One region of the Oleomonas cavernae genome, then DNA from elsewhere that is predicted to be linked to it. Evidence: riboswitches for the same ligand, from Rfam matches in the RefSeq annotation. Region 1 holds a riboswitch; the other holds the start of a gene.

Region 1 (5,667 bases):
ACGAGGCTGATATGGACATGCAGGCCCGAGCCCGAAATGTTGCCATAGGGCTTGGCCATGAAGGTGGCATCGTGGCCGTGATGGCGGGCGACCGCGCGCACCGCCCGCTTGAACAGGATGGCATGGTCGCAGGCGGCCTGGGCATCGGCGACATGATGCAGGTTGATCTCGAACTGGCCCGGCGCGTACTCGCTCAAGGCACCCGTGGCGGGCACGCCCTGGGCCTCCAGCGCCTCGGCGATTTCGGTCAAGAGGGCACGGTGCGCGTCCATGTCTTCCAGCGACAGGACCTGGGTGGTCCAGTCGCGCCGCCCGGTGAAGGGGGACGGCACGGGTTGCGGGCCGCCCTTGGCGTCGCGCGCATTGTCGATCAGGTAGAATTCCAGTTCGCAGGCCACCACCGGGGTCAGGCCCAGGGCCTTGAACTTGGCCAGGACATCGCCCAGCACCTGCCTTGGATCGGCGAAGAAGGGCGAGCCGTCCTCGTCCAGCAGGGTCAGGTGCATCTGGGCGGCATCAGGCCCGGCCCACAGCATGGGCAGGATGCGGCCGTCGATGGGCACACCGATCTGGTCGCGGTCGCCGGTCGCCATGCCAAGGCCCGTCTCCTCGACATTGTCGCCGTGGATGTCGAGGCCGAAGACCGAGCCGACCAGTTTCAGCCCATGCTCGATCACCTCCAGCGCCTCGCCCCGGGTCGCCCGCTTGCCGCGGCAGACCCCGTTGGTATCGGCGATGAAGAGGTCGATGAAGCGGATCTCGGGCCGCGTCTCCAGGAAGTGGCGGGCCGCCGCGACGGGATCGTGCGGATCACCCCCTGGCCCGCCGGGGCATAGAAATCGCCGGGCGAGACGTGGTTGTTGGAGGCCTCGGCCAGGCGGCGCATGGCCTCGGGACGGGGGATCTGCTGACCGCTGATATAGCGGCTCATGGCCGCGACGGAAACGCCGGCACGCCGGGCAAATTCGGTCAGGGTGAGGTGTTCTCGGGCAAGGTAATCAATGATTTTCACGATGCCCCAAGCCTAGGGGGCATCGTGAAATCGGGCAAGGGGGGTGGTTCCCCTCCCCCTGAGCGTTATGCGGCGACCGGCTCGGGGCGGATAAGGCGCTGGGCCAGGAAGCCGGCGATGGCACCGGGGATGACCCAGGCCAGGAACTGGACGACCAGCGAGGCCCCGGCGAATTCCGCCGCGACTTCGGCCGGCACGCGGCTTTCGGGATCGGGCGGCACCGGCGCGCCGATGATGTGCGGCAGCACGATCAGCACCAGGGCGGCGACGATCCACAGCGGGTTGCGGCTGAAGGCGATCAAGGCGATGCCGACGGCGGTCGCCAGGGCCGTACCGGCCCACCACAGTTGCCTTGCATCGAGATCCGCCGCGGCCGAGCCCGGCAGTTCCGGCGCCAGGCCCAGGGACGGGGCCAGCCCGGTGGCGACGAAGGCCGCGATCGCCCAGGGCAGGATGCTGCGCGCGGTGATCGCCGCACCCTTCAGGTACATGGCCGACAGCAGGATCCAGCCATAACCGATGGCGCAGACCACCGTCATGATCGAGGTCATGAACAGGCGCGTGGTGTCATAGCCGTCGGCATGGGCAACCGCATCACTGGCCGTGCCATGGGCGTGCGCGAGGATGATACCGGCGGCGTCCGCGACCTCGTGTACCTCGAACAGTTCGGCGTGGAGGATAAGGGGGGTGGTGGTTACCGCCTGGATGGCCGCCACAAGGCAGCCGCCGAGGATCCCGCCGGCAAGGCCGCAGGCCGCAAGACGTCCGAACATGGCAACCTCAGTGGCAGGGGAACGAGAGACCGTGGCGGGTGTCGTGCGCGGCATCGTGCAGCGACTGCGGGTGCGAGAACCCCACCAGGAAGACGAAGCCGACGCCCATCGCAAACAGGCTGGCGGCAACGGCCAGGCGCGAGCGCGGAACGGCAACGGTTTGGGGTAGGGAGGCAGCCTTGGTCGTCATGATCTCTTACTCTTTCTGCCGCTCCACCGGCGGCGCAGTTGGTGTTCCGGTCGGATCGGCAGGTCTCCTGGCTCGCGCCCTGCTCCGCCCTCCCCCTTCCCGGCAGAGGCCAGTGGGACTCGGAAGGCAGCGTCGGCGCCTACAGTTGCGGGGACAGCCGCGGTATTCGACCGCGTTCCCTCTTAGCCCTTGCGGGACCAATCCAGCGGCGACGCTAACGCAATTGCCACAAACAATCGAGCGTCATTTGACCGAAAGCCGGGTCGACAGCGGCGTGCGCCCCTGCCAGCCGTGGCGTTCCAGCTCCGGATCCTCGTGCTCCTCGACCGGGTAGCCGACGCACAAATAGGCCACCAGATGCCAGCCGGGCGGACAGTCCAGCAGGGTGTTGATCTCGTCGGGATCGAGGATCGAGACCCAGCCGACGCCGACGCCGAAGGCCCGCGCCGCCAACCAGAAAGTGTGCACCGCCGTGGTCGCGGAATGCTCGATGGTTTCGGGCATGGTCTGGCGGCCCAGGCCGAAACCTTGCGCCGGGTTGAGGTCGGCGAAGACCGCCAGGTGCACCGGGGCATCGTCGAGGCCTGAGAGCTTCAGGCTGGCATAGAGCCGCGCCCGCTCGCCCTGGTAGTTGTCCAGGGCGGCGGCATTGGCAGCCTGGAAATTGGCCCGCACGGCGGCGCGGACGCCTGAATCCTCGACCACCACGAAGCGCCAGGGCTGGCAATTGCCGACCGAGGGCGCCAGGTCCGCCAGTTCCAGCAACTGGTGCAGCAGGCCCGGCGCCAGCGGCTCGCGGCGGAAGCGGCGGACGTCGCGGCGCCAGCGCAGCAATTCCTCGAAATGGCGGCGGAAGTCCGCATCGAAGACAGGCGGGGCCTGGCCGGTCATCGCAGGGCCTCCTCGAGGCGCGCCCAGGATGCCTTGTCGCCGGGAAGCCCCAGGCGCAGCCAATCGGGCTGGTAGTCGAAGGGGCGCACCAGAATGCCGGCCTTGCCCAGTCGCTCGAACCATGCGGCCGCCTCGTCGTGGCGATAGAGGCGGAACAGCCTGGTCCCGCCCAGGGCGTCAAAGCCGGCCCGGCCATGAGCCGGTCCAGGTCCAGGGCATCGGCAGAACAGCGCGCCGCCGACGCTTCGAGCCAAAGCCGGTCGGCCAGGGCCGCCGTCCCCACGGCGATGGCGGGGCCCGAGACCGCCCAGGGCCCCAGGGCGGCGCGAATCTCGGCCGCGATATCGGCCGGGGCCAGGGCGAAGCCCAAGCGCAGGCCGGCCAGGCCATAGGTCTTGCCGAAGGAGCGGAGCACCACGATGCCCGGCCGCGGCAGGCGCGAACCCAGGCTGAACGTGCCCGCCTCCAGGTCGGCAAAGGCCTCGTCCACCACCAGCAGGCCGCCCCGGGCGTCGAGCGCCGCGCCCAGGGCCAGCAGGTCGGCCGCCGCCAGGATGCGGCCATCGGGGTTGTTGGGATTGACCACCACGGCAACCTTGGCCTGCCGCAAGTCGTGCAGGTAGCGGGCGCTGCGCAGCCGGTGGCCGGCCCGCAGCCAGCCAGGCCCATGCTCGCCGTAGGTCGGCCCAGCACGGCGACATCGGCCGGCGGCAACAGCCGGGGCAGCAGGTCGATCAGGATCTGCGTGCCGGGTGCCGCCACCACCAGCGACGGATCGGCGACGCCATAGGCCCTGGCCGCCGCGGCCTCCAGTGCCGCCAGGGCGGCCGGGTCCGGCAGAGCGGTGAAGACCGCCGGGGACAGGGCCGGGAGGGGATAGGCAATGGGTTGATCCCGGTCGACAGGTCGAGCCAGGGTTGGGGGGCGCCTGGAAAGCGGGCCTGCGCGGCCGAGCGATGGCCGCCGTGCGTCGACAAGGGATCTGCCCTGCCTGGCGCTTTCGTGCTAGCTGTGGCGCCCTCCATGAGCATCGAGCCCCCCCTCCTGATCTTATTGGCCGCCCTGGGCTGGAGGCCGCTTTCGGCTATCCGCAACGCCTGATCCCGCTGATCGGCCACCCGGTCATCTGGATCGGCGCGCTGATCAGCCGACTCGACCGCAGCCTCAACCGCGCGACCATGCCGGACAGTGCCCGCCGGCTCAATGGGGTCGCGGCCTTGGGCGCCCTGCTGGCCTTGACCATGCTACCCGCCTGGGGCCTGCAATACCTGATCCTGCTTTACCTGCCCTGGGGTGCCGGCATCGTCGTGCTGGCGATCCTGGCCTCGACCCTGATCGCCCAGCGCAGCCTCGATGCCCATGTCGTCGCCGTAGCCACGGCGCTGGAAACCCAGGGCCTGGCGGGCGGCCGCCGGGCCGTCGCCATGATCGTGGGCCGCAACACCAGCACCCTGGACGAGGCCGGCGTCGCCCGGGCGGCGATCGAGAGCCTGGGCGAGAATTTCTCCGACGGCATCGTGGCGCCGGCCTTCTGGTGCGCCCTGCTGGGCCTGCCCGGCATCGTCGGCTACAAGGCGATCAACACCGCCGACAGCATGATCGGCCACAAGACGGCGCGCCACCAGGCCTTCGGCTGGGCCGCCGCGCGCACCGACGATGTCGTGAACCTGCCCGCCTCGCGCCTCAGCGCCCTGTGGCTGGCCGCCGCCGCCCTGATCGCGCCCGGCGCCGACGCGAGGGCCGCGTTGCGGGCGGCCTGGCGGGATGCGCGGCAGCACAAGTCGCCCAATGCCGGCTGGCCGGAAGCAGCCATGGCCGGCGCCCTGGACTTGGCGCTGAACGGCCCCAAGGTCTACGGTGACACACTCAGCAGCGATGCCTGGATGGGCACCGGCCGGCCACAAGCGACCGCCAGGGACATCCGCCGGGCACTGGCGCTCTACCGCCGGGCCTGCGCGATCGAGATCGGCGTCGTGGCGGTGCTCGCCGGCATAGGCTGGATGCTCTGAGGGCCGGGACTAGCCCGCGGCCCGCAATGCCGGCTTGGCCTGGTGGCCGAGGATCTGCTCGGCGAGAAAGCCCGCGTCGCGGGCGACGCCGGAGAAGCGGCCGGAGCCCCAGGTGTAGAGCCAGGGCAGCCCCAGGAAATACAAGCCCGGAACGCTGCTCACCCCGCGCTTGTGGGTGGGGTAGCCGCGGCCGTCGAAGGCGGGGATTTCGACCCAGGTGAAGTTGGAGCGAAAACCGGTGGACCAGATCACCGTGGTGATGTTTTCCGCGATCAGGTCGATGGCGGCCGGCTCGCTCGCCGGCGTCCACAGCGGGACATAGGGCGCCTCGACCGGCGCCTCGATCCCGTTGGCCGCGATATGGGCGTCGATGCCGGCCTTGATCCGTTCCGCCGTGGCATCGGCGCCGTCGAGGTTGCGGACAAGGTCGGGCGCGAAGCGCAACTCGCTGCCCTGCGCCGCGCCCAGGCGGCCATAGAGCTTCATGCCCTCCAGGGCGAACTTGCGCAGGTCGATGTCGCGGCCGCCGTCACGGCCGGTGACATAGTGATTGGCCTTGCCGCGCACCTTCTCCTTCAGGGGATGCTGGTCGATCGGCATGTCGTAATGGCCCATGTCGTGCAGCCATTCGACCACATCCTTGCCCCGGTAGCGGCGGGTGACGCGGGGCGCGCTGCCGACGCACAGATGGGTCTGGCGCCCGGCCAGGTGCAGGTCCTCGGCGATCTGGCAGCCCGACTGGCCGGAACCGACCACGAGGACGGCACCGGGGGGCAAAGCCTCGGCGTTGCG
Region 2 (5,667 bases), on a different contig from region 1:
GATGTGCTTTTCCAGGTGCGCCGCAAGCGCGTCGAGGGTGGCCTCGATCAGGTGGCCGTGATCAAGGCCCGAGGCCGTGCTCCCTAAGCGGGTGAGCCAGGCGGCGCGCTGGGCGTCGTCGGCGAACAAGCCGTGGACATAGGTACCGGTGACCAGGCCGTCGGCCGAGGCGGCGCCGTCACGGCGGCCGTCGGCGAAGGCCACGACCGCACGCGCCGTGTCCGGACCATCGGTGCGGCCCATGTGCATTTCGTAGCCGTGGAACGGCTTGCCGTCGGCCAGGCTGTGGCCCTGCACCTCGACCAAGCGCTTGTCGGCGGTCAGCACGGTGTCGACCTCGAGCAGGCCCAGGCCAGCCACCGCGCCGGCCGGGCCCTCGATGCCGTCGGGATCGGCGATGGAGCGCCCCAGGATCTGATAGCCGCCGCACAGGCCCAGCACCGGCCGGCCCTGGCGGTGATGGGCCAGGATGTCGATGTCCCAGCCCCAAGCACGCAAGGCCGCCAGGTCGGCGATCGTGGCCTTCGATCCCGGCAGCACGATCAGGTCGGCCGGCGGCAGGGGCTTGCCCGGTTCCGCCATGACCAGAGTGACGCCCGGCTCGGCACCCAGGGGATCGAGGTCGTCGAAATTGGCGATGCGTGGCAAGACCGGCACCACGATGCGCAAGCTGCCGCCCGCCCGTTGGGGGCGTTCGGCGAGGTCATAGGCATCTTCCGCCGGCAGGGCCCGGGCGCCGTCGAAGAAGGGCACCAGGCCCAGGGCCGCCCAGCCGGTACGCTGGGCGATGAACTCCATGCCGCTGGCAAACAGGGTGGGATCGCCGCGCATCCGGTTGACGATGAAGCCGACGATCTGGCGGGCATCGTCCGGCTCGATCACCGTGTGGGTGCCGACCAGGGCGGCGATGACGCCGCCCCGGTCGATGTCGCCGATCAGCACCACGGGCACGTCGGCGGCCCGGGCAAAGCCCATGTTGGCGATGTCGTGGGCGCGCAGGTTGACCTCCGACGCGCTGCCCGCCCCCTCGACCAGGACGATGTCGGCCTGCGCCTTCATCCGCCCGAAGGAATCGAGGACATGGGGCAGCAGGTCGCACTTGCGGGCCTGGTAATCCCGCGCGCCGGCGTTGCCGAAGACCCTGCCCTGGACCACGATCTGGGCGCCGGTCTCGCTTTGCGGTTTCAGCAGCACCGGGTTCATGTGGACTGAGGGAGCGATGCCGGCGGCGCGGGCCTGCAGGGCCTGGGCCCGGCCGATCTCGCCGCCGTCGGGCGTGACGGCCGCATTGTTGGACATGTTCTGCGGCTTGAACGGCCGCACGACCAGGCCGCGCTTCACGCAGGCCCGGGCCAGCCCTGCCACCAGCAGGGACTTGCCGACGTTGGAGCCGGTGCCCTGGAACATGATCGCCCGGGCGGCCATCAGAATTCGATGCCCGCCTGCGCCTTCACGCCTGCCGCGAAGTGATGCTTCACCTGGCCCATCTCGGTCACCAGGTCGGCCGCGGCGATCAACTCGGGCTTGGCATTGCGGCCGGTGACCACGACGTGCAGGCCGGCGCGCCGGTTGCTCAGCGCAGCGACCACCTGGCCCAGATCCAGATAGTCATAGCGCAGGGCGATGTTGAGCTCGTCCAGCACCAGCAGCGAGAAGGAGGGATCGGCCAGCATGGCCAGAACCTTGTCCCAGGCCTTGGCCGCGGCGGCGATGTCGCGGGCCTTGTCCTGGGTTTCCCAGGTGAAGCCCTCGCCCATGCTGTGCCATTCAACAAGGTCGCCGAAACGCTCGAAGGTGGTGCGTTCGCCGGTCGCCCAGGCGCCCTTGATGAACTGCACCACGCCCACCTTGCGGCCATGGCCGATCATGCGCAGGGCGAGGCCAAAGGCCGCCGTCGACTTGCCCTTGCCAGGGCCGGTGTTGACGATCAGCAGGCCCTTCTCCAGGGTCTTGGACGCCACTTCCGCGTCCTGCACGGCCTTGCGCCTGGCCATCTTGGCGCGGTGGCGTTCGGCCTCATCAGGGGTCATGGAATCGGTCATGACCCCATGAAAAGCATGAATGCCGCGCCGCCCGCAAGGCGGCGATCGGCGACCATGATTGACAGGCAGGGCGGCGCGACATACTCAAAGGGCGACGGTCCGTGCCTTGCGGCATGGTGAAAAGGGAATGCGGTGGCGGGTCCCAAAGGCCCCATTCCGCAACTGCCCCCGCAACTGTAGGCGGCCAGCCGCGCGTCAGGATGCCACTGGGTGAGCCCGGGAAGGCGACGCGATGGCGACGATCCGCGAGCCAGGAGACCTGCCGTCCCACTGCTTTTCCGATCGCCGGGCGGGGTGCCCTGGCGGCGGCGGCACCCGGTGTTCGGGTGCCGGGCATCGGCCATGCCGGCCCGTGCCAGACCTTGCCCCCGGTGATTGACGCGCCTGAAGGGGTCCGGTCTTTGAGCGATCTGCCGACACTGCACATCTGCACCACCTGCCGCCCGGCCGGGGAATTGGCGGATGATGCACCTCGCCCCGGCGAGTTGCTGGCGCAGGCGGTGGCCGACCTGCTCGCGGCCGAAGCGGACGCCGCCTGTCATTTGAACCCCGTGGTGTGCCTGGCCAGTTGCGAGCGGGCCTGCACCGCCGTGCTCTCGCAAGCCGGCAAATGGTCCTACATCGTCGGCGAGCTTACCGCCGATCACGCCGCCGACCTGATCGCCTATGCCCGCGCCTATGGCGCCTCGGGTGCCGGCATCGTGCTGCGCTCAGGGAGGCCGGCCTCGCTCCACCACAACATCATCGCCCGTGTCCCGGCACTGGCCCCCGTCTTCAAGGATGCCGCGCAATGAACCTGACCTCACCCAAGATTCCCGTCACCGTCGTCACCGGCTTCCTGGGTGCCGGCAAGACCACCCTGGTGCGCCATGTGCTGGAGAATGCGCAAGGCCGGCGCATCGCGGTCATCGTCAATGAATTCGGCGAGGTCGGCGTCGACGGCGACCTGCTGCGCGGCTGCGGCATCGATGTCTGCCCTGAGGAGAACATCGTGGAACTCGCCAACGGCTGCCTGTGCTGCACCGTGGCCGATGATTTCGTGCCCACGATGGAAGCCTTGCTGAACCGGGAAAACCCGCCGCAGCACATCCTGATCGAAACCTCCGGCCTGGCCCTGCCGAAACCGCTTCTGAAAGCCTTCGACTGGCCGGCGATCCGCTCGCGCGTCACCGTCGACGGGGTGATCGCGGTGGTGGACGGCCCGGCGGTGGCCGACGGCCGCTTTGCCGACGATCCCGCTGCCCTGGCCGCCCAGGCGGCGGCGGACCCCTCCCTCGACCACGACAACCCGCTGGCCGAGGTGTTCGAGGACCAGGTGAATGCCGCCGACCTGATCCTGGTGAACAAGGCCGACCTGCTCTCGGCCGAGGTGATCAGCGAGCTGAAGATCCGCATCGGCGAGGCCGGCACGCGGCGGCCGCGCATGGTCAGCACCCAGGAATGCCGGGTCGATCTCAACGTCCTGCTGGGCCTGGATGCCAAGGCGGAGAACGACCTGGCCAGCCGCCCGTCGCACCACGACGCGGAAGACGGCGCGCACGAGCATGACGATTTCGAAAGCTTCGTGGTCGATCTCGCCCCCGCCGCCGATGCCGACGGTTTCGTCGCCCGTCTGGCCGCCACGGCCGAACGTTTCGGCGTGCTGCGCATGAAGGGCTTCGCCGCCGTGGCGGGCAAGCCGCTGCGCCTGCTGGTCCAGGGCGTGGGCAACCGCTTCCGCCACCAGTTCGAGCGGGCCTGGAACCCGGAGGAGGCGCGCATCAGCCGCATCGTGGTGATCGGCGAGCGCGGCCTGGACCGGGCCGGCATCGAAGCAGCGCTGAAGGCCTGACATGCACATCCTGGTTCGCGAGACCCATGGCCTGGACGAGGCGGATGCCGCCGTCGACCTCGACCATGCGCCCGCGGACCTGCTGTTCCTGTCCTTCACCGACAGCGACCTTGCCGCCTTCGTCGGCACGCCGGTGCAGACCGCGAGTCTCGCCCGCCTGCGCCATCCCCTGTCGGTCGACCTCTACCTGGAGAAGACCGCCGCCCACGCCCGGGCCATCGTCGTGCGCCTGCTGGGCGGGCTGGACTATTGGCGTTACGGGGCGGAGGAACTGGCCGGGCTGGCGCGCAAGCGGGGTGTGGCACTGGTACTGATCCCCGGCGACGGGCGGCCGGACGAGCGGCTGGCGGCGCTCTCAACTGCGCCGGCCGAGATCGTCGACAAGCTGGATGGCTGCTTCCGCCATGGCGGCGCGGCGAACATGCGCCTGGCGGTGGAACTCATGGCATATCTCGGCGGCCGGGGAGAGATGCCGGCCGGCGAGCCGGCGCCGCTGCCGCTGTGTGGCGAACTCCCCCTCCCACCCGTCATCCCGGCGAAGGCCGGGATCCATTCTGGGGCAGCACGCGATGTCGCAATGGATTCCGGCCTTCGCCGGAATGACGGGTGGGTGGCGATCGTCTTTTATCGGGCGCATTTGCTGGCCGACGACATCGCGCCGATTCACGCCCTGGCGGCGGCGTTGCGGGCGCGGGGCTTGGGCGTTCGGGCTTATTATGTCGCCAGCTTGAAGGACGCGACCTGTACCGCGTTCATCGCCGGGCACCTGCGCGACACCCGGCCGGCGGTGATCGTCAACGCCACGGCCTTTTCCGCCCGGCTGGACAATCAGGCCTCGCCGCTCGATGCTGCCGGGGTGCCGGTGCTGCAGGTGACGCTGGCGGGCAGCACCAAGCCGGCCTGGGCGGCTTCCGCCCGGGGGCTCGCCCAAAGCGACCTGGCCATGCAGGTGGTGCTGCCGGAACTGGACGGGCGCCTGCTGGCCGGAAGCATTTCCTTCAAGGAAGAGGCCGGCGCCCGCACGATCCATGCACCGGATGCCGATGGGATCGCCCTGGTGGCCGACCGCGCCGTTGGCTGGGCCAGGCTTGGGCGCAGGGCGCGGGAAGAGCGGCGCCTGGCCCTGGTCCTGTCCGATTACCCCGGGGCCGCCGGGCAGGTCGCCCATGCGGTGGGCCTGGACGCCATCGCCTCCACCGCGTCGATCCTGCGCCTGTTGCACGAGGCCGGTTACGATACCCATGAGGCGGAACTGGTCGAGCCGCTGACCCAGGACCCGCCGCAAGCGATCTTGAACCTCGATGACTATCGCCGCCTGTTTGCGATGTTACCCCAAACAGCACAGGCGCGTGTGCTGGCCGCCTGGGGCGAGCCCACCGAGGCGGAACTCACCTGCCGTTTTGCCCGCTTGGGGAACGTGATCGTCGCGATCCAGCCCGATCGCGGGCGCAGTGCGCAGCGCAAGGCGACGTTCCATGATCCCGACCTGCCGCCGCGCCATGCCTATGTCGCGTTTTACCTGTGGCTGCGGCTGGTGGAACGGATCGATGCCATGATCCATTTAGGGACCCATGGCACCCTGGAATGGCTGCCCGGCAAGGCGGTGGCGCTGTCGCCCGCCTGCTACCCGGCCGCCTTGGTCGGCGGCCTGCCGGTGATCTATCCCTTCATCGTCAACAACCCAGGCGAGGCCGCGGCCGCCAAGCGCCGCCTGGGCGCCGTCACCATCGGCCACCTGACCCCGCCCCTGCGTGCCGCGGGCAGCCATGGCGCGGTGACCGAACTCGACCGCCT

The links. Region 1 has a riboswitch for cobalamin ahead of D3874_RS00670 (CbtB domain-containing protein). Riboswitches for the same ligand answer to the same signal wherever they lie in the genome.
Region 2: linked by a shared signal. The riboswitch ahead of D3874_RS15505 (DUF1636 family protein) and the one ahead of D3874_RS00670 (CbtB domain-containing protein) in region 1 are both predicted to bind cobalamin.

Annotation. Positions count from the first base shown of each region.
Region 1 covers NZ_QYUK01000008.1:93,192-98,858, forward strand. The annotation lists gene D3874_RS00655 (glutamine synthetase family protein) at 1-677, opposite strand, end outside; gene D3874_RS31790 (helix-turn-helix domain-containing protein) at 674-1,012, opposite strand; gene D3874_RS00665 (CbtA family protein) at 1,078-1,785, opposite strand; gene D3874_RS00670 (CbtB domain-containing protein) at 1,793-1,975, opposite strand; cobalamin riboswitch at 2,016-2,192, opposite strand; gene bluB (5,6-dimethylbenzimidazole synthase) at 2,219-2,866, opposite strand; gene D3874_RS29825 (hypothetical protein) at 2,863-3,120, opposite strand; partial or broken gene D3874_RS29830 (aminotransferase class I/II-fold pyridoxal phosphate-dependent enzyme) at 3,153-3,455, opposite strand; gene cbiB (adenosylcobinamide-phosphate synthase CbiB) at 3,823-4,875, shown strand; gene D3874_RS00690 (SidA/IucD/PvdA family monooxygenase) at 4,885-5,667, opposite strand, start outside.
Region 2 covers NZ_QYUK01000011.1:2,427,357-2,433,023, forward strand. The annotation lists gene D3874_RS15495 (cobyric acid synthase) at 1-1,425, opposite strand, end outside; gene cobO (cob(I)yrinic acid a,c-diamide adenosyltransferase) at 1,425-2,042, opposite strand; cobalamin riboswitch at 2,121-2,323, shown strand; gene D3874_RS15505 (DUF1636 family protein) at 2,444-2,836, shown strand; gene cobW (cobalamin biosynthesis protein CobW) at 2,833-3,873, shown strand; gene cobN (cobaltochelatase subunit CobN) at 3,875-5,667, shown strand, end outside.